3 regions of the Bacillus sp. ISL-46 genome follow, and region 1 is predicted to be linked to each of the others. Evidence: riboswitches for the same ligand, from Rfam matches in the RefSeq annotation. Region 1 holds a riboswitch; each other region holds the start of a gene.
The links. A riboswitch is a leader RNA that binds a small molecule or an ion and turns the genes downstream of it on or off. The one in region 1 is predicted to bind cobalamin.
Positions count from the first base shown of each region.

Region 2: another riboswitch for cobalamin. It lies ahead of metE (5-methyltetrahydropteroyltriglutamate--homocysteine S-methyltransferase); the one in region 1 lies ahead of J7E67_RS03355 ((2Fe-2S) ferredoxin domain-containing protein).
Region 3: another riboswitch for cobalamin. It lies ahead of J7E67_RS30255 (ribonucleoside-diphosphate reductase subunit alpha); the one in region 1 lies ahead of J7E67_RS03355 ((2Fe-2S) ferredoxin domain-containing protein).

Region 1 covers NZ_JAGGQR010000009.1:6,101-17,037, reverse strand. Annotated here, with positions in the region: gene J7E67_RS03380 (cobalt-precorrin-5B (C(1))-methyltransferase) at 1-1,004, opposite strand, end outside; gene J7E67_RS03375 (precorrin-8X methylmutase) at 1,008-1,655, opposite strand; gene cobK (precorrin-6A reductase) at 1,673-2,470, opposite strand; gene J7E67_RS03365 (sirohydrochlorin chelatase) at 2,474-3,403, opposite strand; gene cobJ (precorrin-3B C(17)-methyltransferase) at 3,464-5,089, opposite strand; gene J7E67_RS03355 ((2Fe-2S) ferredoxin domain-containing protein) at 5,143-5,526, opposite strand; cobalamin riboswitch at 5,654-5,831, opposite strand; cobalamin riboswitch at 6,010-6,198, opposite strand; gene J7E67_RS03350 (VCBS repeat-containing protein) at 6,492-7,424, opposite strand; gene J7E67_RS31740 (hypothetical protein) at 7,740-7,862, opposite strand; gene J7E67_RS03345 (MATE family efflux transporter) at 7,975-9,291, opposite strand; gene nikE (nickel import ATP-binding protein NikE) at 9,387-10,196, opposite strand; gene nikD (nickel import ATP-binding protein NikD) at 10,223-10,937, opposite strand, start outside.
Region 2 covers NZ_JAGGQR010000046.1:11,908-22,844, reverse strand. Annotated here, with positions in the region: gene garD (galactarate dehydratase) at 126-1,661, opposite strand; gene J7E67_RS21850 (SET domain-containing protein) at 1,991-2,359, shown strand; gene J7E67_RS21845 (outer membrane protein assembly factor BamB family protein) at 2,455-4,704, opposite strand; gene metE (5-methyltetrahydropteroyltriglutamate--homocysteine S-methyltransferase) at 4,845-7,136, opposite strand; cobalamin riboswitch at 7,396-7,576, opposite strand; gene rlmD (23S rRNA (uracil(1939)-C(5))-methyltransferase RlmD) at 7,971-9,347, opposite strand; gene J7E67_RS21830 (hypothetical protein) at 9,538-9,858, shown strand; gene J7E67_RS21825 (nicotinate phosphoribosyltransferase) at 10,076-10,937, opposite strand, start outside.
Region 3 covers NZ_JAGGQR010000105.1:125-9,084, forward strand. Annotated here, with positions in the region: gene J7E67_RS30240 (PaaI family thioesterase) at 1-411, opposite strand, end outside; gene J7E67_RS30245 (flavodoxin domain-containing protein) at 645-1,097, opposite strand; gene J7E67_RS30250 (ribonucleotide-diphosphate reductase subunit beta) at 1,094-2,140, opposite strand; gene J7E67_RS30255 (ribonucleoside-diphosphate reductase subunit alpha) at 2,174-4,465, opposite strand; cobalamin riboswitch at 4,597-4,798, opposite strand; gene J7E67_RS30260 (bifunctional metallophosphatase/5'-nucleotidase) at 4,948-6,705, opposite strand; gene J7E67_RS30265 (VanW family protein) at 6,809-7,807, opposite strand; gene J7E67_RS30270 (formate/nitrite transporter family protein) at 7,994-8,818, opposite strand.

The DNA of each region.
Region 1 (10,937 bases):
GCAGCAAGGCAGCAATGGTCGCTTAGCATTTCGAAAAAGGAAAGATGGCCCTGTGCTGTCATCATATCGCCAACCTGTGATGCCGTATTGGCCGTTCGAATATCTTCGACCAGAGCGGCATCCGCACCGGTACGGCTTGCCACCTCCGCTAAAAAATTAAAATCTACCGGGGCGCTTTTCGAGTGGACCATCATGATCCCCATTGCCACCTTTGAGAATTTCCCCATCATGCCGACCATCGACACTCTTTTTACCCCTTGCTTCTTGCATTGTTTAAGGGTAAACCCGACAAAGTCACCCATTTCGATAAAAGCTTCCTCAGACAGCTCGGGGAATTGCTTCATGGCATTTTTCTCGCTTCGCCCGCCTGTTGTAATGACAACGTGCTCGCAGCCACTGGCCCGGGCAACGCTAATAGCCTGGATGATGCTGGCCTTATAAGCGGCTGTGGAAAAAGGAACGACAATCCCGCGGGTTCCGAGGATAGAAATCCCGCCAATGATTCCTAAGCGACCATTGAGTGTTTTTTTGGCAATTTCTTCACCGGCTGGTACGGAAATGACGATCTTTATGCCTCTTGTAATCCCAAATTCTTTTAAGACACCTTCGGCCGTCTCACGGATCATCCTGCGGGGAACGGGGTTAATCGCGGCCTCGCCAACAGGAACGGGCAATCCGTCCTTTGTGACCCGGCCAACTCCAATTCCCCCGTCAAGGACGATACCTGGTTCATCGAGCCATGACACGGTGGAAACGATTAAGGCCCTGTGGGTGGCATCCGGGTCATCCCCCGCGTCTTTAATCGTACTGGCGGTAGCCGTTTGTTCCGTCACCTCAGAGCTTTCTATCTGAAAGGTTGCAAACCGCTTGACGGGCAAGTAAATGGTCGATTCTGTTTGCGGCTCACCGGTTATTAATGCCGTTAGCGCCGCTTTTGTTGTCGCCGTTGCACAGGCCCCTGTCGTATATCCTTCCCGCAGCTTTCCTTTTGGTACTTCCTGCATAGGTTATCCCCGTTCAGCCATAATGGAAATGGCGTTTAATGCAGCAACAGTCACGGTACTGCCGCCTTTCCTGCCAATATTGGTGATGAATGGGATATCGAGCTTGGCTAATTCTTCTTTTGACTCAGCGGCGGAAACAAACCCAACTGGCAGACCAATGACAAGACCTGGTTTCGCTTCTCCTTCTTTAATCAGGCGGATGAGTTCGAGTAAGGCGGTTGGGGCGTTCCCGATGGCAAAAATGCCGCCGTCCGCTTCTTTGATCGCTTTTCGCATCGAAATAATTGCCCGTGTGGTATTTAACCGTTTGGCTTCTTGTACCACATCCGGGTCAGAAATATAGACCTTGATTTCTCCGCCGAATTTTTGAATTCGCGCTTTATTAGCCCCGCTTTGAATCATTTGAACATCGGCAACTACCATTTTCCCGCTCCGAATCGCGCGAATGCCGGACTGAATAGCGTCAGGATGAAAGAGGACGCTTTTCCCGAGTTCAAAATCAGCGGATGCATGGATGATGCGCTGGACAATCGGATATTGCTCCTCGGTAAACGGGTGCTCCCCAATTTCTTCATTAATCATTTCAAAACTTCTTCCTTCGATCTGTTCCGGTTGGACGGTTAACGGTTTAAATTCGGTACGAAAATCCATTTCTCTCACTCCTGTATTTAAAATGATTGTTCTGTTGTGACGGTTGGTGTGGAACCAATCCTTTTATCTAATTCTGCGATGACATCAATAAAATTAGCATAGACGGTGACATAATTCAGTTTCGGGCGGCCAATAAGGATGACCTCAATCCCCAGTTCCTTGGCCGCTTCCACCTTTTCATCGACCGATCCGACTTTCCCGCTCTCTTTCGTCACCATTAAGGTCACGCCATATTGCTTATATAGGGCTTTGTCGAACTCTTTTGAAAATGGTCCCTGGATCGCAACAATATTTTTCTGCAGCAGCCCTAGCTGCTCACATTTTTCCATATTATCCACACGAGGCAGCATCCTGGCGATCAAGCGGATGTCCGGGTTTCCTAATAGTTTTTCTGTGAAAATTTGAAGCGTCTTGCTGCCAGTCGTCAGCATCACCACGCCTTTTTTGGTTAATGCAAGCTCCGCTGCTTCCTCGTAGCTTTCGACGACTGTCATGTTGTCATATTGGAAAGTTTGTGACTCCCGTTCATACCGGATATAGGGGATTCCCGCCGTTTGGGCCGCCTTGATAGCGTTTTTCGAAGCTTCTTCCGCAAACGGATGACTGGCATCGACAACCGTTAGAATCCCTTTTGTGTCAATCAACCCCACCATGTCTTCATCCGTTAATCTTCCTACTTGAACAGGTATCCCTGACTCCCTTAATTCAACCGCTGCATTTTCTGTGACAACGGAGGCCAGGAGATCGAAGCCCTCCTTTTTTATTTCTAAAGCAAGGGCTCGTGCATCACTTGTACCGGCTAATACGAAAATCATCCTCTATCTCCTGCCTTTTTGCTCTGCATGTTCGTGATCATGGTGATGGTCGTGGTCATGGTCATGGTCATGATGGTCATGGCCGTGATGATGATCGTGATCATGATCATGGTGGTGGTGATGATCGATATGTTCCATTACATTGAGACGGTATTGGCAGGTATCGCAGTTCATCTTCACCTCATCACGGAGGGCTTCTTCCACCCGATCGATTAAAATCGTCTGTAATTTTGGATGATAACCAAAATAGTCAGCCAACAGAAATTCAACCGCGGAATATTGATTTTGAATAGGAACCATCATATCTTCTAACCGTTTAATCAGGATGCCGGTGAATAGAAAGTAAGGCAGGATTACCACTTTTTTTGCTCCAAGCTTAATACAGCGCTCAATCCCTTCGTTCACAAGGGGATTGGTCACCCCCATAAAAGCAGGTTCGACGATTTTATAGTTTGTTTTTTCCCATAGTAATCTAGCAATTTTATATAAATCACTATTCGCATCGGGATCGCTTCCGCCCCGTCCTAACAAAAGGACAGCCGTATCGTCTTCGATGGATTCTAAATTCTCGCCAATTTCCATTAATCTCGTTTTTAGAATTTCAAATGTTTCCTCATGAACACCTATTGGCCGGCCATAAGTAAATTGAACAAGTGGATATTTATTCTTTGCCTCATCAATAGCTGCTGGAATATGAATTTTGGAGTGTCCTGCTTGTAAGAGCATGATTGGAATCACGACAATATGGTCGGCTCCTTTCTCCACACACAGATCGATTCCTTGATTAACGGTTGGTCGTTCAAATTCTAAAAAGCACGTCTCAACCAGGAAAGAATCGTCCCAAGTCTTTCTCATCTCACCGATGAACTCGCGAACCTGCTGATTTCCCTCTTGATCTCTGCTCCCATGCCCCACAAATAAAATTGCTTTCAAAATATTTCCTCCCCTTTGTTTGTAAATGCCTACCTGCCAATTGACCTAGACTTCTTCCCATTACTCCCCGCAAACAGCCGCTTCGATTTTAAGGTTAGGTGTGATATCCTGGTACACAAAACCTTGAACCTCTTTGACCCGTTTAAAAAATTTATAGAAACGTTCATTTGGATAGGCCTTTTGTTTGTACTCTTGAACAATCCCCTCTATGACCCCGACAATTTGGTCCGGTGCGATTCCTTCCGCTACGATTTGGCCGGGATGTGCCGTTCTTCCGGCTACCTTTGCCCCTAAAAATAAATCAAACGCTCCCTTACGGTAGACAATGCCAATATCCTCTTTTACGGCTCCATAACAGGCCATGCCGCAGCCATTCACACCTAGTTTCAATTCTTTGGGGAGTTCAATGCCGCCAAGTCTTTCCTGCAGCTCATCGGCATAAGGGATGGAATCCTTCTTTTCTCCGTCACAAAAATCACAGGCTTTTACGGTTAATACGTCACCAACAGGAGCAATCAAAAAGTTGGCCGCCGCTAGTTTTTCAACAATCTCATCAGGCTTTGAGGTTAAAATTTGCAGCTTCATAAAATGGTCTTGTGTGTATTCCATGACACCTTCTTCTCCGACAATTTCGGAAAGAATGACCATTTGAGTCGCGGTAAATTTTTTATTGGCGACTCCAGGGCTGACCGCTACCTCAAAAATAGATTGAAAATCTTGCTTCACCAATAAACCTTGGGATGGTCCATCGTTCTCACCAAGGATCATTTGCAAGGCTTCCTCGGCCAGCTCTCTTGGCGACTCTTTCACTGAGGTTGGGGTGACTAGTTCCTTGTTTACCGGTGTTACATCTTCCATTTGCTCCAGTGCCCATGGTTCGGCTTCCTTTTGCAGTCGCTGATGCGGTTTCAACGGCTGAATTGCCTGATTTAATGTATACTTCCGCTGATAACCGCGCGGAGTGATGATCAAGCCGTCGTAGAAAAATGTGGAAGAGTTGCCAATTAAAACGGTGGTTAACATGCCAATTTCATGTTCGAGCATCTCTTGTAAATTGGTTAAGACGATCTTTTGACTATCACGGTAAGCACTCTTTACCAATCCTACAGGGGTTTCTGGCGAGCGATATTTTAGTAGAATTTTTTGAGCTTCCATGATCTGCCGTGTTCTTCTCCCGCTTTTTGGATTATATAAAGCAATCACAAAATCAGCTTGAGCGGCCGCTTCGATTCGTTTCTCGATTATGCTCCAAGGTGTCAAATGGTCACTTAAGCTGATCGTACAGGCATCATGCATGACCGGCGCGCCTAATAAAGAAGCACAGGAGTTGATGGCAGAAATGCCAGGTACCACCTCCACTTCTACCCCTGAGTCTTTTTTCCAGCCTTTTTCGATTAGCACTTCGTAAACCAGTCCTGCCATTCCATATACACCGGCATCACCGCTTGAAATGACGGCTACCGTGTAACCGAGTTCGGCCTGTTTCACTGCCTCCTGGGCCCGGCTCACTTCTTCTGTCATTCCTGTGCTGATGATTTGCTTTCCAGCTATTAATCCCTTGATTAAATCAACGTAGGTTTTGTAGCCGATGATGATATCACTTTCTTCGATGGCTTCTTTTGCCCGTCCGGTGATATGTTTTTCATCACCGGGGCCAAAACCAATAACTAATAATTTGCCTTTCACACTATTACGCCACCTTCCAAAATTTCAAACTAGAATCCAGATACTATCCGCTGTTAAATCTTTTCTTTAACAGCTTTTTGTACTCCTTCGATGCATTCCGACCCTTCTGGCTGTATGAATCCTTCTTCGGAATATTCATAGATCGCATGCTCCTGAAGGCAATGACCTTCCGCCAGATGACGCCTTACAATCGTAGCTCCCACTTCTGGCGTCACGTTTTTATACCAGGTCCCGTCTGGATAAACGATAGCAACGGGAGCGTCCTTACATCTCCCATTGCATCTCGTTCTTGTTGTATGTACGAGTGAATCTAAGTTTAAATTGGTGATTTCATTCCGAATCGCTTGTGTCGCTTCCTCCCCACCCTTTCTCATACAGCTGCTGCCGTTGCAAATGAAAACATGGTGTTTCGTCCCTTGTAAATTCCAAGTAGTCATGTCACACTCTCCTTTTCGTTTTTTACGTAAAAAAAGCACCCCTATGGACATAGGGGTGCAGAATATATACACACAAAAAAATAGCGGTGTATGATCAGCACTTCTACCTATGTTCCCGTAGGTTGATGGAAGTTATTAGGTAAAGGCAGGTCTCCTGACTTAGGTTCATCATTCCATTGCGTCTTCCCGAATTCCTTCAGTGACATCTGCAATGAACTCCCCATACAGTGGCGGGTACCGTGACGGATTTAAACCGTACTTCCCAATTAAGCACATATTCGTGCACCTATCCTAATCTATTCAATTGTTAAAATGGCTTGTTCCTTCTAAAGCTAAACTATGAGAATTAAAAATGATTTAGAATCATCAAAACGAAAAAAATCCGTTCAACATTAGTTGAACGGATAAAACGTCAGCACAAAGAAAGTTAATAAATAATCCTTTTTGTCCAAACGTTCCATCTTCTCAACCCCCGAAGAAATCGAAACTTAAAAAGCTAAGACAGGTCTCCTGACTTGTGTTTCTTCCTACTTTAGACCCTTCCCGAATCGTCAATAAATAAACGGTCCAGTGGTTTGTCTATTTCGTCCACACTTACAGTTGCGGGGACAGTTCTGGCCTTTCACCAGATTCCCTATTAAGCCCTAAGGCATCTTAACTAATAGTTAACAAATTCATATGTAATTTTAAGAGATAATAATTATACTAGTCTAACAAATAGAATATTTCAAGTGCTTTTTTAATTCCCTTATATTATTTTAGGGGATCGGCATAGCTATCGGATTTGAAAGGCTCGATAAAACGATGGTTTAAAAATTAAAAATTTTTATTCCTTTCTGATTACAAAAGGGTGTCCCTATTTTTAAGGACACCCTAGCTAATTTTTGATTAACAATTATTCCATTAGGCCTCTTATGTTAGGTGAAAAAGTTTTTGTTCATTTCTTTTATTAAAAGGTCCAATTGTTACATCTCCCCACCAAAGGTGGCCACTGTCTGTCTGTCAGGACCAAACTCCTGACCATTCCATTTCAATACAGTTTGTACATATCCCAGACTGTCCGCATTATACCTGCCAGCTATCCTTTGATACGCTTCGAGTTCATATCTATTATCCCTGTTAAAATCAATCGGGTATAAACCAGACAAAGGATTCACCCACCCATTAATAGGAGCCCTTAATATTCCTTGGGGGTTATAGATTTCCGATAAATATTCCTTCCCCTTATAAATAAGGTCAAGAATATACTTTTCTCTAAGACGATAACTGATTACCTTTGCTTTGTATTGATTTTCATATGTCACATCGTACTTATAGGAATCATTGAATGCATCTGAATCAAATATTTGTCTAATTTGACCGTTCATATAAGAAAAAATATACGCATAGACCGTGCCGGCGCTTCCTCCGGTGTCAATAACCACTAAAATACCTTCCCCCTTTTTGCCTGTCAAATCACCTAGAAAAAGTGTGGGGTTGTATCCTGAGTTATTTTTAAAATGGATGTGATCATAGTGATGTGTTCTCCCATTTTGGACAACCAATGTGATATCTTTCCAAAATGGACTATCAGGAGTTTTATATGCCGTAAGATAAACATTATCCTTTATCCCGTCTCCGTCAATATCACCCCTCTTTACTGTTACGATGGCTGGACTATTAGTATCTATCTGTCTTGAATCAGCTGATTGCAGTCCGGCCCGTATTTCAAAAAGTTTGTGCTTTGAAGGATAAGGATTGGGAAAGGACAAAGCCAGATCAATTGTTTGCAGTGCTTCATTTGTTAATCCAGCTCTTGCCTGCGTTTTAGCCAAACAGTACCAATAATAGGGATGATTCGTCTCACGTATTTTTGTGTAATAATGATGGAGCTCTTTATTGAAGTCATTGGTGTCCATTTACAACCCACCTGTCTTATTATTCTCCATATATACTTATGTACGAATTCACAGGAGCATTCCAAGGTCCGTTTTCCATAGGTTATCGTCTCGTAGGTTCCATCTTTTTTCCATAAAAAAAAGCAGGTACCTGAGCTATTACTAGCCATTACCTGCTTTTTCGTGAAGTTCCACTAGATATCAGTTTTATCACCCAACAAGTCTAATGGAGAATTGTCTCCAACGTTCTCTAGCAGCGGAGTTTCTACCGCTACACCTAAATTTTTTAGTAGTTTAGCAATGGTTTTCATACCACTAAGGGGATTAATTTTGGTTTCATAAGAATCTTGAATGCCATGTTTCTAAATGGGTAGCCCCAACGACATGGAAGACATTCGGACGATCAATCAGGAATTTTAAGGCGACAAAGTCTTTATCCATTGTTAATTCATAGAGCATTCGTTTGAGCCCCTTGATCCTTCCTCTATAGATATTTCATTTGTATGCCTGGCTATTTTTTATTCCTCCTTGTTACATGACAAATGATTCAATTCAAAAGTAGCTGTAATTTTCAGATTCCTTTGTTTATAGATAATAATCTTTTATTTAATCTAGGAGTATACATGATCAAGAATCCAGAACGCCCAAAAGTGTATAGAATGAAAGCCAGCCATAGGCCATGATTATGCCAGATAGGTGTTGCCGTAATTTGTATAAGGATATAGGCGATCATTGCGTAAATCATAGAGTTTCGAACGGGAGCAATTTCAGTTGCACCTGTGAAGGCACCATAAATGACAAGGCCAAAACACGCGGCAAACGGGTATAGAATAAGCCATGTTCCATATGTAGTTGAAAGTTCGATTACACTTGGTAGATTGGTAAAAAGCGCAATAATTTGTTTTTGAAATAATCCATATATACAAGCTATCACAAAAGCCGTAATCACCGACCATTGTTTTGATAAAGTAAGTGTTTTTTTATATAAATCCTTGTCGTTTGCTCCTACCGCTTTGCCGACAAGAATACTCGTAGCGTTAGCAAACCCCTCAAAGAAATAAGCCATAATGTAATGAATTTGAAATAGAACAGCATTGGCCGCTAAAAAGTTTGTACCAAACGAAGCACCTTTTGCTGTAAACATATTAAAAACGACTAATAAACAAATCGTTCGAATAAACAAATCCTTATTAACGTTAAACATCTTTTTCATAGACTGTGTATCTATAAGTTCTTGAAAGGATGGTAACCTCCATTCAAACGGTGATGCCTTCATCACAATGAACATCCCTAATATAAAGGCTGTCACTTCAGCAATCAAAGCGGCAGCAGCAACCCCTTTTACAGCAAAAGAAAAGACATGGACAAAAAGAATGGCCAATATCATATTCAAAACATTCATTAACACCTGTAAACATAAAGATTCTTTAATCTTTGCCATCCCCATTAACCAGCCAAGGATAACATAGTTCAGTAGTGTAAAGGGTGCTCCCCAAATTCTAATTCGAAAATATTCAGCTGCAAACTTACTGACATCAGAATCGTTTGAAAACAATATCAAAGCTACATATTCAATCGGCCATTGTAAGAGAATAAAACACACCCCAACCACAACAGCTAATAAAAATGGACGCGATAAAGCAAGTATTCCTTGGGCTTGATCGCTTGCCCCATTCGCTTGTGCGGCAAAAGCAGATGTACTAACCCGTAAAAAACCGAATACCCAATACAAGGTATTAAAAATAAGAGTCCCGACTGCAACTCCTCCAATATATGCCGCATCAGGAAGCTGTCCCACAACGGCTGTGTCTACAGCACCTAACAAGGGCGTTGTCATGGTCGAGATCGTTAAGGGAATCGCCAAAGTGAGGTACGCACGATGATTCATTAGGAATTTCCTCCTTCTATCAATACAAATAAGAACAATAGCCCCGATTTTGCAAATGAAATCGAGGCATTCGAAAAGTGTTTATAATGTTTAAATTAAACAGGTCTAACCGAACGAAAACGAGGGTGCTCGGCCAGCATTGAATCTCTCATCTTATTTACTACAGGATGTTCTGAAGAAAAAAACTGTTTTTTTGCATCGTAAAGCTCGACCAATTCTCCTTTTTCTAGTACACCTAATCTATCACTAATCGTATAGGCAGCTTTAATATCATGCGTAATAAAGAGATATGATAACCCGAAGTCTGCTTTTAACTCCTTGAGTAATTCTAAAATAAGGGTTTGATTCACCATATCTAGACTACTGACAGATTCGTCTAAGACAATCAGCTTTGGCTTGAGTGAGATGGCTCTTGCAATATTGATTCTTTGCAATTGGCCACCGCTAAATTGATTAGGATATTTTTTTAAGTCGTCTTCACTTAGCCCTACCCTTTCTAATAATTCAATAACGGTTCGTTTTTGCTCAGCAACTGTTAGCTTTTCATAGTTTTCTAGCGGCTCTGCAATAATTCGTTCGGCCGTCATTCGAGGGTTAACCGATGAGTATGAGTCCTGAAATACAGCTTGAAGATCACGACGGATTTTTTGACGACTATGCTTATCTGCGGTATATATATCATGCCCTCGAAACAGAACCTGTCCACATTGCGGCCGTTCCAGACCAAGAATCACTCTTCCTAAGGTACTTTTACCAGCTCCGCTCGTACCAAGCAAACCTAAACAGGTTCCTTCCTCAATAGAGAGAGAAATGTCGGAAAGTGTTTTTTTAGAGCGATCTTTCCAGTTGAAAAACGTTGGAGATCCAAAGCTATGGGTTACTTCATTTACTTGTAATAAACTCATTTTTTCACCCCTTATAAATGCCTAAGTCAAGCCAAATGGATGACAGGTTCATCTAAATGTACTATTGACCGTGCATTTAAAAGTTTTTTTGTATACTCATGCTGTGGATCATCAAATAGTTGGAATACACCAGCTTTTTCTACTATTCGACCATTTTGCATAACGGCAACTTCATCAGCCATTTCAGAAATGACACCGAGATCATGGGATATTAATAATATGGCTGACCCATATTCAGAGCGAATTTTATCTAAGTGGTACAGCACTTTCTTTTGATTATTTACATCAAGTGCGGTGGTCGGTTCATCGGCAATAATTACCGCAGGATGTAAGCAAGCGGCAATAGCAATCATCACCCGTTGAAGCATACCACCACTCAATTGAAAAGGATAGTATTTTAATAGTTTAACAGGATCTGGTAAGTTCACATGATGCATCGCCTCAATGGCAAGCTCTGTTGCTTGTTTTTTATTCCATTGTGTATGTGTTCGAATGGTTTCTATAAATTGGTGGCCAATTGTAAAAACAGGCGTAAAAGCATTCATCGGATTTTGCATAATAAAGGCTATATCCTTACCACGAATCATACGCATTTCTTTCTCTCCTAAACCGTTCAATTCGCTTCCTTTTAATACGATACTGCCTTCAATCGTTGTAGTTTTCCGATTGAGAAGCTGAAGAATGGACATACTCGTAACGGTTTTACCGCATCCACTTTCCCCAACAAGACCCAGTACCTCC
Region 2 (10,937 bases), on a different contig from region 1:
ACAGTTTATGCTTCCTGTCAGCCTTTAATATTTTTAGCTTTGCCACAATCGTTCTATCCTTATATCATTGTTCTTCAATTTTAAAAGAAACAACCATAAAAAGTTAGAGTCCTCTTTCATAGGCATCAAGTAATCGGTGCAGGGTTAAATAAGCATAAATCATTATGCAACCCCCATTTTTCCGCATAGGTTTGCTTGCGACCGCTCGCCACATCTAAAATCAGGTGAAAAATTTCCCATCCTACATTTTCAATCGTTGCCTCACCTGTTGCAATTGTTCCCGCGTTAACATCAATCAGGTCCTTCCATTGCTCGGTTAAGGCATTGCGAGTTGAAACCTTAATCACAGGAGCCATGGCTAAACCATAAGGCGTTCCCCTTCCCGTTGTGAAAACTTGCAAATGCATTCCGGCGGCTAATTGCAGTGTCCCACAGACAAAATCACCTGCAGGGGTAGCAGCGAAAAGTAAGCCTTTTTTTGTTGCCCTCGCACCTGGCGGAACTACTTCAACAAGGGGACTGTTTCCCGATTTCGCTACCGAACCCAACGATTTTTCCACAACATTTGATAAGCCGCCTTTTTTATTCCCTGGCGTCGGATTGGCATCCCGGTCCACTTGGCCGCCATGCAAATAGTTGTCATACCATTTCATTTCCCTTTTTAAATCGTTGCCTACTTTCTCATCAGCAACTCTAGACATTAATAAATGGACAGAATCCCTTATCTCAGACACTTCGGAAAACATAACCGTTCCACCTGCCCGAACAATGAGGTCGGCAGCATAGCCAACAGCTGGATTGGCTGTTACGCCGGAGAAAGCATCACTACCGCCACATTGTACTCCAATAACAAGATCCGAAACAGGACATGTTTCCCGCTTCCGCTCATTTAACCTTTTTAGACGTGTCTCGGCCATTTCCAAGATCTTTTCGACCATATTTATAAAACCTGTCTGTTCTTGTAATAAGATAACATTGGAGGTATCTCCATCTGGTAATAATCGGTCAGGAACTAATTTTTCACACCCCAAGCCAACCACCATAACTTCCCCGCCAAAACTCGGATGGACGGCTAAATTTTGGAGGGTTCGAATCGGGATGATTGCATCGGGGGAATTAATCGCTACACCACAACCATAGCTATGATTGAGAGCGACGACATCGTCTACATTTGGGTATTTTGGTAAAAGTTCATTTTTAATCCGCTTAACCGCAAATTCCACTACACCTACGACACATTGTACACTTGTTGAAATTCCAAGGATGTTCTTGATACCTACCGTCCCGTTCGAATTCCGATAGCCCTCAAATGTATATCCCTCTAGCGGCGGCAAAGACTGTGGCGCTAGCTCAGGTGCTAATAGTTCGTCCAGCTCGGGTGCACTTGGCAAATCAACCATAGTTTCATTGACCCAGCTTCCCTTTTTCACAGGATTTTTAACATAACCGATGATGTGGCCATAACGAATAATCCCATCCCCACTCTTTAAATCCGTAAGTGTTACTTTATGACCTTGAGGTACACGCTCGTTCAGTTTCAGTCCATCTGGAAAAACAGTCCCCTCAGACAATCCTCCTGAATTGACAATGATCGCCACATTATCATTTGGATGTACTTTTATGTATAAGGGCTTTTCAATCTCAGTTTCGTTCAAAGACATGATTTAGGCTCCTTACTAATAGATTAATAGCTTATTTTTTGATTAAATTGTCCGATATCACTTATATTGTATACCTGTTAGTAAAATTAACCATTAGTCAATTAAATAATTATTATGATAATTTTTTTGGACAACTGCACAACTAACATCTTTTAGCCCCTTACAAAAATATGTTCACTGATGGCAAGTTAGTCTCTTCACATTAACTTGGTTTTTTTCCTCTATGAACTTGCACCTCCCTAATTGACCCAAACCAAACACCGCCCTTTTTCATACCTTAATAAAAAAACTGCAACTGAGATGTGTTTAAAATGGAGGTAAACAGAACTATGTTGGAGGTTAGGCAATCTCAATACGGGAGAGGGATTTTCGCGACTCGTGATATTATGAAGGATGAACTTCTAGAGGTGTCACCCGTCATTGTATTCCCTAAAGATGAGTATAAGTATTTGAAAAAAACCAAGTTAATAGACTATGTCTTCTGGTGGGGAACAAATTATGATGACTGTGCATTAGCATTAGGAGTCGGGTCACTATTCAATCATTCCAGTATACCTAATGCCATTTTTAAAAGAAAATTTAAAAAAGGGACAATCAAATTTTATGCCTATACCGACATTAAGGCAGGCGAGGAAATTAAGATAAATTACAATGGAGACCCTGATGACAAGACACCATTATGGTTTGAGGAAGATTAAGGAACATTGATAATAAATTGAGCCCAGTCATCAGACTGGGCAAATTTATTATATCTTTTAGGCAATTTGCTTTTTCATAATCAGTTTCACAAGTATTATTTCACTATAGTCAGTTTTTGGCCAATATAAATAGGTTGATTGGGATCGAGGTTGTTGGCTTTGACGATGGAGTCAATCGTTACACCATTCTTCTGGGCAATCTTCCAGAGAGAATCGCCAGCAATAACGGTGTATACATAAGTTGATACAGTTGGAAGGGTAATAGTAAATTTTGCTACATACCCAGAATCCAAAGTAACGCTGTCTTTCTTGTATTCTATTGAATACCAGTCTCCGATTGCGGAATAAATTTTTATATCTGTATTCATCGGGAGCACGATCTTTGTATCATACTGAGTTCCAGGATAGGTTCTAACATTGACGTTTGTCCTCGTCTTAGCACTTTCGATTGCTTGAATTTCCTGATTGGATGGAACTTTGATTAACGGCTTGGAGACATATCCTTTCAGAACTGCGCTGATAATCCTGTACTCAATCTGATACCAATCACCCGTTTCTCCTGTTATGACTACTTCTGAACCAGCTGGGATTGTTCTTAGTATCGTACTTTGTGTGGTTGCAGCCGAGCGCAAGTTGGCATTTTTTATAGTTAGTCCGAATCCTTCTGTTATCTGAATTATTTTGTCACGTACTGTATACTCATTCTTATTTCCAGCAAGATCTGTGAGTTTTACAATTGGATAGTAATTTCCACGGATGACATTAAAGCCACGGCTATTTTTTCCATCCCAATAAAAATTGGAAGTACCCTTCAAATGGCGTCCCCAACCGATGGTCTGAATTACCTGGCCGCTTTCATCAACAATGGTTACATCCATATCCGCCGTTTCACTTATTGTAACCGGAATCTTGATTTGATTCTTCCCATCCTGCATAGAAAGCTGGCTGACTGCTGGCAAATCGATCGTTGCCGTTGGCTTTTCTGTATCTAACTGGCTTGGTTTGGGCACGGCGTACGTATAGAGAAATTGATTCGTCTCGGTTACAAAAATTGTGTCTTTGATGACACCGATTGGGCGTAGACCAGATGCGCCTGTAGTAGGTGTAAGCTGAAGAGTTGAATAAATAAGCTGCCCAGTTGCTGAATTAAAGAATTTTATCTTGTTGTAATTTCCCAAAATAATTCTGTCTGAGGCTACGACCATACCGCTTGACCCTCTAATGGTCTGTAGTCCCCCGGCAACGAACTGCTCTGCGTACATGGTCTTCCATTTTTGTACTCCAGTATTTTTATCAATCGCCATGATATTGATCTCATCCAGGACAATTAAAGACTCATCCGTTACAGAAAGAGGCTGTGTAAACATACCCGTTGGACTATACTTCCATAATGTTTTTCCACTTGCTGCATCCAATGCCCAAATGTTTCTTGTTGTCGCCGGTTTTGTTTCGAAGTAAAGCTTCTCATCTTTATAGACAGGAGCTCCGTAAATAGGCAAGCTTGAATCAAGATCAAATGTCCAAAGAACAGTTCCTGTGGACGTATCGAATGCATACATTTTGGATGTCATTTGCACTGGATTCCGTATATTTGCATACAGTCTATTTCCGCCAGCAGCAAAAACTCCTTCGATTAGCTCTTGGAATTTAAGGGGATAACTCCATTTCTTTTGACCCGTTGTTATATCTACTGTACCAATCGCATCCAGACCCTCGGTGGTTCTGGTGTAATAAAATAATGTATTTTGGTCAAGTATTAGACGATTCGCAAAGCTATCAACGGTCCAAAGTGTCAGTGGAGAGGTTCCGTTATCCTGAATGGCATAAATATTAGTCATGGTTGAAGCGTATACCACTCCGTCTCTTGCTATCAAATCAAGAAATCCATTCTCGTCTTCTGTTGAAAAATTCCATCTCTCTTTATAGGTGTCCAAGTCGGTTGCAGAGAGTATTTTTTTCGAAATTCGTTCAGCAGAGTACAGCTGATTCTGATTTACACTAAACAGTTTAGATGCATTATTAAATGGATCTTTCTTTAATGATAATAACGTCAAATCTACTGGCATTGTAGCAGTTGAATAATTGGTATTTCCCTGGTCAGCTAAGTGCATTTCCCAGTTTTGATCATTAGCCCTTAAGCCACGATTCGTTACCAGCGCCGTTAATTCTGTTATCCTCTGCCTTAATTGTTGGTTTTCAACCTTTAATAGATGATAATCACTTGTGACTCTAAAAACCTTTTGTTTTTCATCCCAAGTAACCTTTGCTCCTACCCTGCTTAACTCTGATATCGGCACATACGTATTGTAAGGGTTATTTCTATAGTAATGATTGAAATACATCATATTTGAACATCACACCTCCATTTTCGTGCACTAATCATTTTATGCACATATACCTACGTGGTGATGTTCAGTTAATTAAACAAACCAAAGAGCCTTTCCAAAAATGGAAAAGGCCCTTAATTTAATTGTTAAGCTTAGATTTAAACAGTTTGTTGTTGCTGCTGGCGTAGTTTCCGAGCGGCTGACACCATATTTTTTAGCGATGCAATGGTTTCTTCTTCATGACGTGTTTTTAAACCACAATCTGGATTCACCCAGAACTGTTCTTTTGAAATAATTTCTAAACTATCGTTTAAAATCGCATTGATTTCTTCTAGACTTGGTACACGTGGACTATGAATATCATACACTCCTAAACCAATACCAAGTTCATATGGATTTTTTTTAAGAGATTGAATCAACTCCCCATGACTTCTAGACGTTTCGATTGAAATCACATCTGCGTCAAGGGCACGAATCGGCTCAATAAAGTCATTAAACTCGCAATAGCACATATGTGTATGGATTTGTGTTTCATTCTTCACACTAGAAGTTGCTAACTTAAAGGCATTTACCCCCCATGCTAAATAATCAGCCCATTTTTCTTTGCGTAATGGCAATCCTTCACGTAATGCCGGTTCATCCACTTGAATAATGGCAATGCCTGCATCTTCTAAAGCTTGAATCTCTTCTCTTAGTGCTAAGGCTAGTTGGTTGGCTACTTGTTCACGTGAAATATCATCGCGGACAAAAGACCAATTTAAGATTGTGATAGGACCTGTTAACATCCCTTTCACATACTTAGACGTTAATTGCTGTGCCGCTTCTACTTCCTTCACGGTCATTGGGGCTGTCCACTCGACGTCACCATAAATAATTGGTGGTTTGACACAACGTGAACCATAGGATACAACCCATGCTTTTTCTGTAAAGGCAAAACCTTCTAGCTTTTCTCCAAAGTACTCAACCATATCCGTCCGCTCAAATTCACCATGCACTAAAACATCCAGTCCTATTTCTTCTTGAATTTGAATCCAACGGGCTGTTTCACTTTTTAGAAACGCTGCATACTCAGCGTCTGTAATTTCCTTTTTACGCCATGCTGTACGTGTCCGTTTTACTTGATCTGACTGAGGGAAGCTGCCAATGGTTGTGGTTGGGTAATCCGGTAAATGTAATGCCTCTTTCTGCAAAGGCTGGCGTTCGTTAAACGTCAATGGACGGGTAAAATGCTCTGGCTTTACTTGTGATACCAGCTCTTTCACACGTGCATTTTTCCTCGCCTTATGCTGCTCTAATGCTTCAGTCGCTATCATACTTTGTGATACGCTCTTATTTCCAGTCCAGTTCTCGTCACGAAAATAGGATGTGATATGTGCTAACTCAACAATTTTCTCATCGGCAAATGACAAAGCATTTGTTAATGTCGCATCTAGACGCGTTTCAGCCTTCGTCGTCACAGGTACATGCTGTAAACTACATGAAGACTGAATCCAAGCTTCTTTTACCCCGCTTAATGATAAAATAGCTTTTGTATTCATTGCTTTTTCAGCCAAATTCGCCCGCCAAATATCACGTCCATTTACGATACCAATTCCTAATACTTTGTCTTGTGGGAACCCGTGTTTTCGAAGTGAAGCCATATTCTCTTCGGCACCATGTATGAAATCAAGACCAATCCCTGCAACAGGTAATTGAGACAGCTCTTCATACGCTGATAGTCCTTCAAAATAGGTTTGCAACATGATTTGTGCAGCCGGTACTTCTTCTGCTAACTGTTTGTAAATTTCTTGCACTAGTTTTACATCATCTGCTGTTAGGGAAAGGGTTAGTGCTGGTTCTTCCACTTGAATCCACTGTGCCCCAGCCTCTACAAGTTGCTGGAATACTTGAGCATATAACGGTAAGAGTTTTAAAATAAACAATGCTTTGGTTTTGGCATCGTATCCTTTCGTTAATTTAACAAAAGTAAAAGGACCGATTATTGTAGGCTTTGTAATAAGACCTAATTCCTCTTTGGCCTCTTCAAAATAATCTAAAATGTAGTTTTTGGTTAATTGTAATGACTTGCCTTCATACTCAGGTACAATGTAGTGATAGTTTGTGTTAAACCACTTTGTCATCTCACAAGCCACAACATGGCTTGCCCCACGGGCCATTTCATAATAAGTGGTTAGATCGACTTCACTACCTGTCCACTTATAACGATTTGGGATCAATCCGAACATTGCCGCATGGTCAAGCATACGGTCATAAATGGTAAAATCCCCAACTGTTAGTAACTCTAAGCCTAATGATTGCTGGCGCTTCAAATTATTCAAGCGATTCGTTTTCATCTCGAAAATAAATTGCTCCTCTGATATCGCACCCTTCCAAAAAGATTCTACACAACGTTTCCACTCCCGATTATCACCAATGTACGGGTAACCAATAGCAGTACTTACTAAATTCATTTTACATTCCTCCTGTTTTAAATTTACATATTCCCAAATAGAACAAAAGGCGCTGGAGCTGGATTCAGAGAACTAGTTCACGTTATCCAAAATAAATGATTTGATAATCTCCTATACAACAAAAAAGCCATCTCCACAAAATGGAAATGGCTTTACAATCAAGTTAAAGGTATGCTTATAAAAATATGCATAAACATCGCTGCTCATAACTCGTTTGTCGTACAAATGACTGTCACCACCTATTTCCACGTAGGTATCTGGTGTGTACTAGAATTTGGCAGGTCTCCTGGCTTATCATCATTGCTCCTCACACCTTCCCATCATTTGACAGTGGTATTTGTGATTCACTCCGATTTACAGTTGCGGGACAGCGACGGAATTACACCGTTCTTCCCTTTTAAGCCAAGCCTTAGCTTGGCACCAATTCTTACACGATATGTAATTTTCACTAACTATAGCATATTAATAATATGAAGTACATAATTTTCTGAAAAGTATTCAGCATGATTATATGGTCATATCAAGATGTTGCTGGGTTATACATCCTTTTATTTCTTTTGGTCACTTTGTTTGCTGGGTACTTACCACAAAAAAGCATCAGGGTTTCGAAAAAAGTCCCACCGAATCATGGCAATGATCTTTACGGTTATATTTCTAGTCCATATGCTTATTCCTGTTTGATATTTAAAATCCACATTAATGTATAAAAAATCTGTCAATCCCCGAAGTTTGTATAATTTTGTTAATTATATAAAAGGGCTAGATGCCATTGGCTGGTTTCTCCCAGACAGCATCTAACCCACTATTCATCTTAGTCCCTTTATCCAGTGTGATTTAAAGGTTTTTTAATACAATCTTCGCGACCGCTTCCACATGCGTGGTCATCGGAAACATATCGACCGGCTGCACTTCCACCGTTTTGTATCCTCCGTCCTCCAATATCCGTAAATCTCTTGCTAGGGTGGCTGGATTACACGATACATAAACGACCTTTTTCGGTTTCATCTCAATAATGGTCTGCAGCAAGGCCTCGTCACAGCCTTTGCGCGGCGGGTCAACAACCAAAACATCGGCGACATTACCTTCCTTATACCACTTTGGTATAACAACCTCCGCTTCCCCTGCAGCAAACTCTGTATTCGTCATCTCATTTAACGCTGCATTCCGCTTAGCATCCTCTATTGCCTCTGGAACAACTTCTACGCCGAATACTTTCCTTGCTTTTTGTGCTAAAAATAGAGAAATCGTTCCGATTCCACAGTAAGCATCAATGACGCTTTCTTCACCGCTAAGGTCCGCATATTCAAGCGCCTTATCATATAACACCTTTGTTTGAACAGGGTTTACTTGGTAAAAGGACAGTGCAGAAATGGCAAATTTCACATCCCCGATATAGTCATAGATGACTTCATTCCCCCACCAAACTGTCGTTTTTTCCCCCATGATGACGTTTGTGCGCTTCGAATTGACATTATGGACGATTGACTTTACCTTCGGGAGCCGCGCAACAATTTGCTCAACCAGCTGATTTTTCTGAGGAAGATCCGCCGTCCTCGTGATAATTACTACCATGAGCTCTCCCGTCTGCTGACCATAACGAGCCATAATGTGTCTGAGTACACCTTTATGAGATTCCTCGTGATACGCACGAATCCCTAGCTCGCTGCATATTTCCTTTACCGTCTGAACCGCTTCATTAATTTCAGGCAATTGAATGACACTCTCATTCGTATCAACAATTTCATGGCTCCTCGGTCTATAGAAGCCAGCAATCAATTTGCCGTCCTTCTCTCCAACAGGTACCTGGGCTTTGTTGCGGTAATGCAAGGGATGGTCCATCCCCAGAATCGGATGAACAACAACATCCTCCAGTTTACCGATCCGTGTGAGCACCTGACGGACCTGGTTTTCTTTATATTTCAGCTGACCTTCATAGCTGATGTGCTCGAGCTGGCAGCCGCCAAATTTATGGATATCACCGCTCTCAATATCGACTCGGAACGGGCTTTTTTCATAAAGCTCGACCAATCGCCCAAAGCCGTACCCTTTGCCTGTCTTAATCACCTTCACTTTTGCCTTTTCGCCCGGCAGTCCGTTCGAGACAAATAACGGGTACCCATCAACCTTGGCCACACCCGCTCCGTCATGGGTTAAATCTTCAAAAACTACATCTATGTAATCATTTTTATTAACCGGTACTATTCTGCTCATACGTTTCTTCCTTTGCTCGTTTTGACTGCTAAGATTGTAACACAAAGCATGACTGATTGCGAAACCTGTTAATGGACAAAAGCCTTTTTTTCAATAAGACTACGAAAATTGTCAGAATATTTTTGTTTTCAAATATAATAAAAGTGTATATGATTAAAACAATCTCATTTTTGGGAAGGAGAGGATATTGATGAAGATGCTAAAAAACCTTTCCATTCCGTTACTCCTTGCCTTCCTTACTTTCACCTTTATCCATTTTTCCTACTCACTTCCTCACTCCCACGCTAATATCAAAGCCATCATCAACGTAGATGATGGAGCGGTGAAAGACCAATGGAACGATGAAAAAAAGCTGCCCGTTGTTATACAAACTCACTTTATCCTTACGATCATCCTTTCAGCAGCACTAACTCCACTGATTTATTTGTTCATAAGTTTTCACAAAAGCTTTATTTTTCTCATTCCCATCTTTCATCAATCAAACTATGTGATCCATCCTCCCGAATCATAAGCTAACACCATAATAAGGGAGGAAATTAAAATGTGGATCCGCTTTGTAATCATTGGCTTCTTTTCACTATCAGCCGCAAGTATGCTTACCTACCAGGGTATCGAAATTTTCCATGCCTTTGTCGATTTCTTTAAACAAAAATAAACGAAGGGCAGACTCAAAAGGGAAATAAAACCTCTTAAGTCTGCCCTTTTTTTATTAAAAGAACGCCTGATCGTTACCTTTTCATTGCCTCTACCTTGTCTTTAACCTCTTCAATATTTCTCATCTTGTTATCCCAGCATTTTTGACTCAAGTCAACTGGATAACCTTCTGGATTCGTAATCCGCTGATACTCGCCCCAAAGTGCATCGAGGTTTTGCTTCAAATAATCACGGGATTCTTCCAAGCAAGGCATTTCATAAACAAGCTCGCCTTTAGAAAAGATTTCTTCATGTAATTCTTTTGCTGTAAAGTTGGTAACCACCTTATTCAAATACGTGTGGGTTGGATGGAACATCCGCAGCCGTTTTTCAGGCAGCTTTTCGTCTGCTAACGCAATATAATCACCTTCAGCATGATGGTTTGTATTATTGATGATGCGATAAATTCTCTTCAATCCTGGGGTTGTAACTTTTTCCGGATTGGATGAGATCTTGATCGTATCTTCCATTTTTCCGGTTTCATCCTCAATAGACACAATTTTATAAACAGCACCCAGTGCAGCTTGGTCGTAAGCTGTAATCAGCTTTGTGCCAACTCCCCAGCTATCAATTTTGGCACCCTGAGATTTCAAGCTCATAATCGTATATTCATCTAAATCACTTGAGGCAACAATCTTAGCATCAGTGAATCCAGCCTCATCGAGCATTTTGCGTGCTTCCTTTGATAGGTAAGCAAGGTCGCCGCTATCAAGACGAATTCCGATAAAATTAATTTTATCGCCTAATTCTTTTGCCACTTTAATCGCATTTGGAACACCGAGGCGGAGTGTATCATATGTATCAACCAAAAAGACACAATCCTTGTGTGTTTCGGCATATTTAATGAAAGCCGTATACTCGTCTTTATAAGCTTGGACCATCGAATGGGCATGTGTT
Region 3 (8,960 bases), on a different contig from region 1:
ATAAACTTCTGTCTCAACCTTAAACTTTTTAGGGTGGATTTCATGTACGGTTCCGATTGCTTTTAAAGGTATACCATGTGGAGTTGGCTTGAGAAAGGTCACGTTTAAGGAAGCCGTTACGAACCTTGGGGGCTCCGATCCATCACCAGCTGCATGTCCATTTTTTCGATGAAGCGCCAATGCAGCAGAACCTGTTCCATGACAATCTATTAACGAGGCAACAATGCCGCCATATACAAAACCTGGAAGTGCTAGATGCACTGATTCTGGTGTGAATATAGTTACTGTTTGTTCACCCTGCCAGCCAGTTCGAAAATGATGTCCCTCTTCGTTTAATCGACCACAGCCATAACACCAGGCGAAATCATCCGGATAATCATCCTGAATTGCTTTTAAAACTTTATCTTCCATTAATTTCTCCCCCTTCACCGAAAACGCTTTCATAGACATGATAACATTGTTAAAATTCCCTGGTCAATCAATTGACAAAATATTAGAAAATCCAAACATTTCACATAAGTTAGAAAAGGAAAACCCTTGTGATGCAAGGGTTTTCTTCTGAATATTTCTGTAGTAATAACAAATAGACTCTATATGGAGCAAAAAAACCCAATTAGACTACTAATTCCAAACTTCCTCTGCAATTACCCTATTCCCTGCTTCCGGCTTAATTGATCCAAAAAGATAGTCACGAATCTACTACACCGATCAATATCCTTCATTTGGAGGCTAACCTCGATTTTTAGGGTGGCAATTAAATTTGTGTGTACGTAAAGCATATCCTTAAATTCATCAACAGCTCCGCAAAACTTCGGGTAACCACTATCCCCTGTGCCGATTACACCTGTCCGTACCTTTTTTACGTCCTGAGTTTCGAATGCACGATAAATCTCCATCATTTCTTGAGGAATTTCGCCATTTCCCCAAGTATAGGTTCCGATCACAATAGCCGCAAACTGGGATAAATCCCTAACTCGAAATTGCTCGATCCGAAAGAGAGAAACCATTACATTCTTCTTTAAAAATAACTGACAAATTCGTTCAGCTAATTCTTCAGTATTTCCTGTTTTGGAAGAATATACGATGGCAATTTTCATAACTCATCGAAACCGTTTGATTGTGTTACCTTTGCATAGCTTCTTGACTTCTGTTCAAAAAAATCGGATTTTGTTCCATTCATCATTTCATCACTGAAAACATGGATCCAAGGCATTGGGTTTACCCTTTCTTTATATAAGTTCTGTAAACCCAGCTGACGCAGTCGTTTATTTGCAAGATATTCGGTGTATCCTTCGTACTCGCTCAATTCAATACCATCTATATCCCTCAAAATCATATGTGCCCACTCTTTTTCAAGTTGGACAGCTTGTCCAACCACTTTATACACATAATCAATGTTAGCCTCAGTATGTAAATCCGGATTTTCTGTTAAAAGAATTCGTAGAAACTGTGCCATGAAATACGCATGTTGCATTTCATCCCGTTGAATATAGCTAATCATTGTACTAGTCTTAAGCATTTTTTGCTGGCGGGCAAGATGATAGAAAAAAGCAAAGCCAGCATAGAAATATATACCCTCTAGATTAATAGAATTCACACCTAGTTGAAATAAATTTTGTGGTGTAGGATTCTCACGGAAACGTTCATATGCGTCTAATATCAGTTGGTTTCTTTTTTGCACGAATGGATCATTTTTGGCTTGATTGAACCGATCCTTTTGTTCATTCAAAGGTACAAGTGAACTTAATATATAGGAATAGGATTCATTATGGACCGCTTCCTGCTGGGCGATGACAGCAAATATTGCTTTAAAGCTAGAATCTGTCACATAATCCATTACTTGACACATTGTTGGTGTTTGCAGGCTGTCTAAAGAAGCAAGTTGTGTATTTATTCGTAAAAAGACATCTTTCTCCGTTGAACTGAGAAAGTCCCACTGTTTTATATCATCTTGCATATTAATCTCTTGAGCTTTCCAAAAGTTTGACAATAATGTCTGATATAAATCGTATATCTGTGGATAGGCAATATCATTCCAGTTGAGCAAGCCTGATGATTTTCCATTAATAATACCGGTTGATTTATTGGGAAACTCGGGGTTTAACAGTTTTATTCTTGATAGCGGTAAATGAATATCCATAAAATAATCTTCTCCAATCTATTCTAAAAGATGTTAGCTATGGCAAGCATCACATTCGTCAATTTCTGTTTGAGATGTGCTTCTAACATAGTACGTTGTCTTTAGTCCTTGCTTCCAAGCTTCCATATGCAGGTTGAGCAAGTCCTTTGCTTTTATATCGTGCCTAACATATAAATTAAAGCTAATGCCCTGATCAATATGGCGTCCACGTGCCGCATTCTGTTTAATACTCCACACTTGATCTAATTCATGTCGCGAGCGACGATAATAGTCATATGTGATATGGTTTAAATCCGGTGCAGTAACTTTAAATTTAAAATTTTTCTTTTCCTCTGCATATTCAACAGAATAGATAGGATCGATTCCGTCAGTGGAACCTCCAATTTTCGCTGTGGATGAGTTTGGAGCGATAGCCATTAACCATCCGTTCCGAATGCCATTATTAACGACATCCCTTTTTAGTTCAGTCCATCTTTTCGATTGATAATTTTTCCGTTCAAAATAACTTCCTGTATGCCATTCTGAATCCTTAAATAGACTATAAGACCCTTTCTCCTTTGCTAGTTCCATTGATGAACGGATCGTATAAAATGCAATGTCCTCATACAGATGATCTGCATAATTTACCGCTGCTTCAGACTCCCAGTAAATCCCTTTAAGAGCTAGTAGGTGGTGCCATCCAAATGTACCAAGACCCACGGCTCTGTACTTTTTATTTGTAAGTTGAGCCTGTCCAACAGAGATTGTATTTAAATCAATCACGTTATCGAGCATTCTTACTTGGATCCTAATTAAACGCTCTAAAACATCTGCAGGGACTGCTTTTGCCAGATTAATAGACGATAAATTACAAACAACGAAATCACCAGGCTTCCGAATTATCACGATATTGCCCTCTTCATTCTGGTATTCGTTTACAATCGTCGTTGCGGACATATTTTGAGCAATTTCTGTACATAAATTACTGCAGTAAATAGAAGTTCGGCCCTTACCCAATACATGCTTATTCGGATTTTGCCTGTTTACTTCATCACGATAGAACATGTATGGTGTTCCTGTTTCTAATTGAGCAACCATGATTCGTGTCATAATATCCATGGCACGGTAGGTTTTACGAGGAAGAAGCGGGTTACCTGCGGCCTCTTCATATTTCTCGGTAAATAATTTAACATCCGTTTCATCATAAAAATCCTCAAGTCCGAGAAGGTTCCCTTTTTCATCCTTCCAGCCCATAAATTGTTTTACTTGATGGGGACAAAATGTATGCCACTGCCCAATACTTCTTCCATCCTCATCTTTCTCTTCTAATTTTTTCATAAATAGGTCTGGTATCGTGACACCCGTGAAAATGTCATGGGCCTTACGGCGTTCATCCCCATTATTGGTTTTCAAATCGAGAAAACCGTTCATGATATCTTTATGAAATAAATCTAGGTAAACCGCAATGGCACCTTGCCGTTGACCTAACTGATCAACACTGACAGCTGTATTATTTAACAATTTAATCCATGGCACAATTCCGGAAGAGTTTCCTTTGAATTTCTTAATATCGGAACCAAGGGCACGAACTTTACCATAATAAATCCCTATACCACCGCCATCCTTGCTTAGCCGAGCAATATCCCAATTATTTAAATAGATGCTATCAAGGGAATCATCTACTGTATCAATAAAGCAGGAGGAAAGCTGACCAAAGCTTTTGCCTGCATTCGCTAAAGTGGGGGTAGCAACCGTCATATATAAATTACTAAGTGCCCAATACGCTTCCTTTACAAGTTGGAAGCGGATGGACTTCTTTTCATCCTTCATAATCGTCATGGCAATAATCATGAACCTCTCCTGCGGGAGTTCATATACATTTCTATTATGATCTTGAGCCAGATAGCGATCCGCCAGTAAAAATAACCCTATGTAATTAAATAATAAATCTTTATCTGGATTTATCTCTTTTGCTAGTTGCTCGATTTCATCTTTGCTATATAAGCTAAGTAAATTATGAGAATATATCCCGGTATCAGTCAATTCTTTTATTAATCTATAAAAATCTCCATATTTTAAAGAACGATTATAGCCTCGATTTTTTGCTGACTTTCTATATAATTCATTCAGATACAAACGGGCAGCGACAAATGTCCAATTTGGTTGGTCTATTGCAATTTGATTCACAGCATATAATAAGGCTTGGTGATTAGCTTCCCCCTCTGTTTCATCCAGTTTACTAATTTGCTCTTTAAGCTCCGTAGTATCTATCTGATATTTTTCTGAAACTTGATTAATAGATTCTAATACGTAATTAAGTTCTGCTTGAATCTCCTTAGTTATCATTACATTTCCCCCTATAATAAAAAAAATCCGCTCAACGGTAATTGAGCGGATGAAACGATACACTACAAAAGGAATAAAAAAATCCAATGCCTCCTGTCGCCACCGTTCATCTTCTCAATCCCCGAAGAAGTTGAAACATCTTAAGAAAGACAGGTCTCCTGACTCATGCTTCTTCCTACTTTGAACCCTTCCCATATAAGTACCTAATAGATTAGACATTTCTTATACAGTGGTTTGCTCATTTCGTCAGCATTTACAGTTGCGGGGGCAGTTCTGGATTTACACCAGATTCCCTATTAAGCCACAATGGCATCGTCTCTTAAGGTTAACACAATATATAGTTTGATTATTATTTATTGAAACAATATATAGTGAATCGATTAATTTAAATAATAGTATAGTCACCAAAATAATTCAAGTCTATTATTAAATAAAAATGAAACCTATCTGGCCTGACACCTTTTTTTAAAACACCAAGGATGTCACTGAACCCTTTGTATTCTATTTTGAATGCCATAAGTGAACGGTTTTGGCTGGGCTTTACTGAAGTTAACTAATGCATCAAGGTCAACGGGTCCGACTTCTTTGTTTTTAGCTTGAGTAAATACAGTAAATCCATCTCCGCCTCCAGAAAGAAAAATATTCGCTGTCACAGAATAGGATTTATTAGGATCCATTTCCGTGCCATCTGGAAGCTTGGTGCTCACTACCCTTTGCCCTGCTGGTTTATTTGGATTCCAAGTATAGCTTAAGCCAGAAATCTGCAGCATGTTCGTTTTTGTTGCCCCCCACTGCTGGTTAAGCAATTCTCGGATTTGCTGTCCCGTCATCGACATTTTGACAAGGTCATTATTAAAGGGCTGTACCGTGTAAATTTCTCCCCAGGTGATATCGCCAGGATCAATATCGGCTCGAATGCCGCCAGGATTCATAAAGGCTAATTCGGTATTCAACGCTTTCCTTTGTGCATCCGCAATGAAATCGCCAAGCACTGACTCACCATTTTCATTTTGCTTGGCCGTCAGACTTTCAGATGAAGAGCCAACAACTTGATTAACTATCGGTTCTATTTTTGCTTCATATCCTTCTATCATTTTCTTTATTTCGGGATCGGGCTCGATTCCTTCTTGAAAGGTAGTTACAATCTCAGCTCTTTTTGAGACAATATCCTTTGTTTTAGGATCTATCTCAAGATCAACATCAGAGAAAGCAGTTCCATAGGAATAGGATTGAACAACTAGTTTATTGTCAATCGTTGCGTTCATATAGGCATGGTTATGGCCGCCGAAGATGATATCCACTTCATCGTCGACCTGGTTTGCGATATCGACAAGCTGCCCTGCTGGATTTTCTCCGTTTGTACCTGAAGTGCCTGGGTTATGGGCTAAAACGACAATCGACTTTACCCCTTGTTTTTTCAACTCCGCTACATTCTGATTAATTGCTTCTACTTCATCCGTGAATTTTAATCCTGCCACACCGCTAGGGACAACAAGCGTTGGAGTCTCAGTAGTTACCACACCGATAAAACCAATGGGCATCCCATTTACTTTGATCACTTGATAAGGAGGCAGAATCGTTTTTCCTGTTTTCTCATTGACTACATTGGCAACAATCCATGGGAAGTTTGAACCTGCAAAATTGCCAGTTTTCGGATGTGTTCCCCCTTTTATGAGGCGCATCAGTTCCGTTAAACCTTCATCAAATTCATGATTACCAACAGTACCGATGTCAAAACTCAGTTTGTTCAAGATCTCGATTGTTGGTTCATCCTGTAAAAGGGCCGAAATTGGAGGGCTGGCCCCAACCATGTCTCCATCTTCAACCAATAGCGTATTTTTATTTTCTGCTTCACGCTGTTTTAAATAGGCTGCTAAATAATCGACCCGACCGGCCGGTTTCCCGTTAACTTTCCGAGTCACATTTAATTGGCCATGCAAGTCATTAATCCCTAATAGTTGGACCTGAATGAAACGATTATTTGCGGCCGGTGGCTTTCCCTTTTTGGGATTGACCGTTTCTGGACGGTTGGATTTATGTCCATGATATTCTTCAGATAACCCTTGATCTTTTCCTATAGTTGGTTTCTGTCTGCTAACCTCTACAACTTGAGGCTTAGTAACAGTTTGAAATTGATTATCCATATCCCTTAGGGCACGAGCTGAAGCACTTTGATATCCCGTTATCGCCACCAGTGCTAGGATCGTTAAGGAAAGAAGCGTTTTTTGAAACAATTTCATACTATTCCTCCTACAATTTTCTAAAAGAACCAAAGGTATTTTTCTCCTTGTAGGTTAGGAATATGCAGAAAAGGCACCAAAGAAGTTTGGTGCCTGACACTCATTATTGTTTGACTATCAGACTTTGGTAGGTTGAGGATGTCCTTACTTCGATGGTTAAGGTTCCCTTTTTATAGATGGATTTAATGATAAATGGGGCACCGGTGGTATTCTGAAATTGAAAGTCCGGTCCACCATAAGATACGGTTGCATCTCTGCCAGCAGGTACATACCCAACCGACAAGGAATGGTGATGTTTTTCAATATAACTAACACCTACCTGATCCACTGCATTGAACAGGGTTGATGACGTCTGGCAAATTCCTCCGCCGATTCCGTCGACTAATTGCTTATTTACAATTTCCTTCGCCTTTTGATATCCGTGGGCGGCATCACTTGGACCTACAGTGGTATTAAATGAGAAAATATCTCCCGCTCCGACAATGATATTATTAATGGCCTGTGCCGACAGCTGAATATTCTTTGAACGGCCTACAACTCCGCTATTAAATCTCGTTGTAAAGCTTGCCACGACAACTTCCCCTAACTGGTCAACATCCTCAGGCTTATAACCGCTCTCGGTCACATATAAAGGTAGTTCGATATCTCCACCCGTTGCTGATGCTGTTATGACCTTTTCAACTAACTCTGATTCCTCTAAGATAATTCTTGGTTTGCCTTTAATGATTTGACCATTGGAGTCAATCTTATCAAGAACCATTCGTTGGTCATATCCTTTGGTACTTTCCGTCCCTCTTGCTAAATCCTTTGCCCATTTTTGAAGTTCCTTTTTATAGGTTTCATTATCGGTTCCAAAACCCATTTCCACCGGTAAAAAGGTTTCCAAAATAGCATTTGTATTCGGATCAATGACATTTACCGTAATTGGTTTTGGTTCTTCTTCATTCTTTGGTTCTGGTGGTGTTTTATTGGGCTTTTGTTGTCCTGGTTCAGATACTTTTTCTTCAACTTTCTTTACTGTATTCGTTTTTTCTGTACATCCGGCAATAAGTATTAAGCTACAGATTAATAAAATTGATACTAGCCACGAGCTCTTTGTCATTTCCCCCAACCTCTTATCCTTTATTTTCATGCAGTAAATGCTGACCTCCAACGAAGTCCATTCATTCTTGGATTTTATTCCCGTTTGCATGTCAATATGACTTATATGTATTGATTAATATGCAAAAAGCCCCTTAGGTGTAAGGAGCTTAATCAGTGAAGATATATGATTTTTTTGACCTGTAAATTATCTTACGCTGCTTTTCATCATTGGTTGAACCACTTTTGGTTCCGAATATGTGCGTTCATTTTTCTTATAGGCGTGCCAATATGCGAGTGCGATAAAGACAGATCCGCCAACCGCATTGCCTAGAAAGACAGGGATAAAATTTTCAATATATCCTAGCCAAGTAAAATGGCCGGCAAATATCGCTGCAGGAATCACAAACATATTCGCTACAACGTGTTGGAATCCGATTGCGACAAATGCCATCGTTGGAAACCAAATACCTGCAATTTTTCCGACCATATCGTTTGCTCCATAACAAAGCCACACTGCCGCTGCCACCAGCCAATTACAGCCAATCCCCGAAACGAATGCTTGGAGAAAGGTTGCTTCTAATTTATGGTCAGCAATACTAAGCGTTCTTTCCAAGAACGGGCCTGATTCGGTAAGTCCAACCAGATGTCCAAAAAAGTATGCTACAAAAATGGCCCCGATAAAGTTACTGACCGTAACAAGAAACCAGTTATAGACAACCTGTCTAGTGCTAATTTTGTTCGCTATTCGAGCTAGAGGCAAAGCCATCATATTTCCTGTTAATAGCTCACCACCTGCAAGCAAGGTGAGGATAAGGCCGATTGGGAAGACAGACGCACCAATCAAACTGCTTAACCCCTCTAAATTTCCTGTTAAAGTTGCTGTGACACGGATGAAAAGTAAATAACCTAAAGCAATGAACGCACCTGCTTCAAAACCTAATATCAGTGTTTGTAAAGGAGGGTATTTTGATTTTTTTACTCCATTTTCAACGGTAATTCCCATGATTGTTTCGGGTTTACTATATCCCATTTGATATGCTCCTTTTTAAATGAACCATTTAATATGTGAAACATTTAACATACTTCTATTTTATAATAAATTCTTCTAAAATCCTGTGAATATTTCTTTAACTATTTTAGAGCGCTTACACTTACTTTTGTAATCTTGCTTT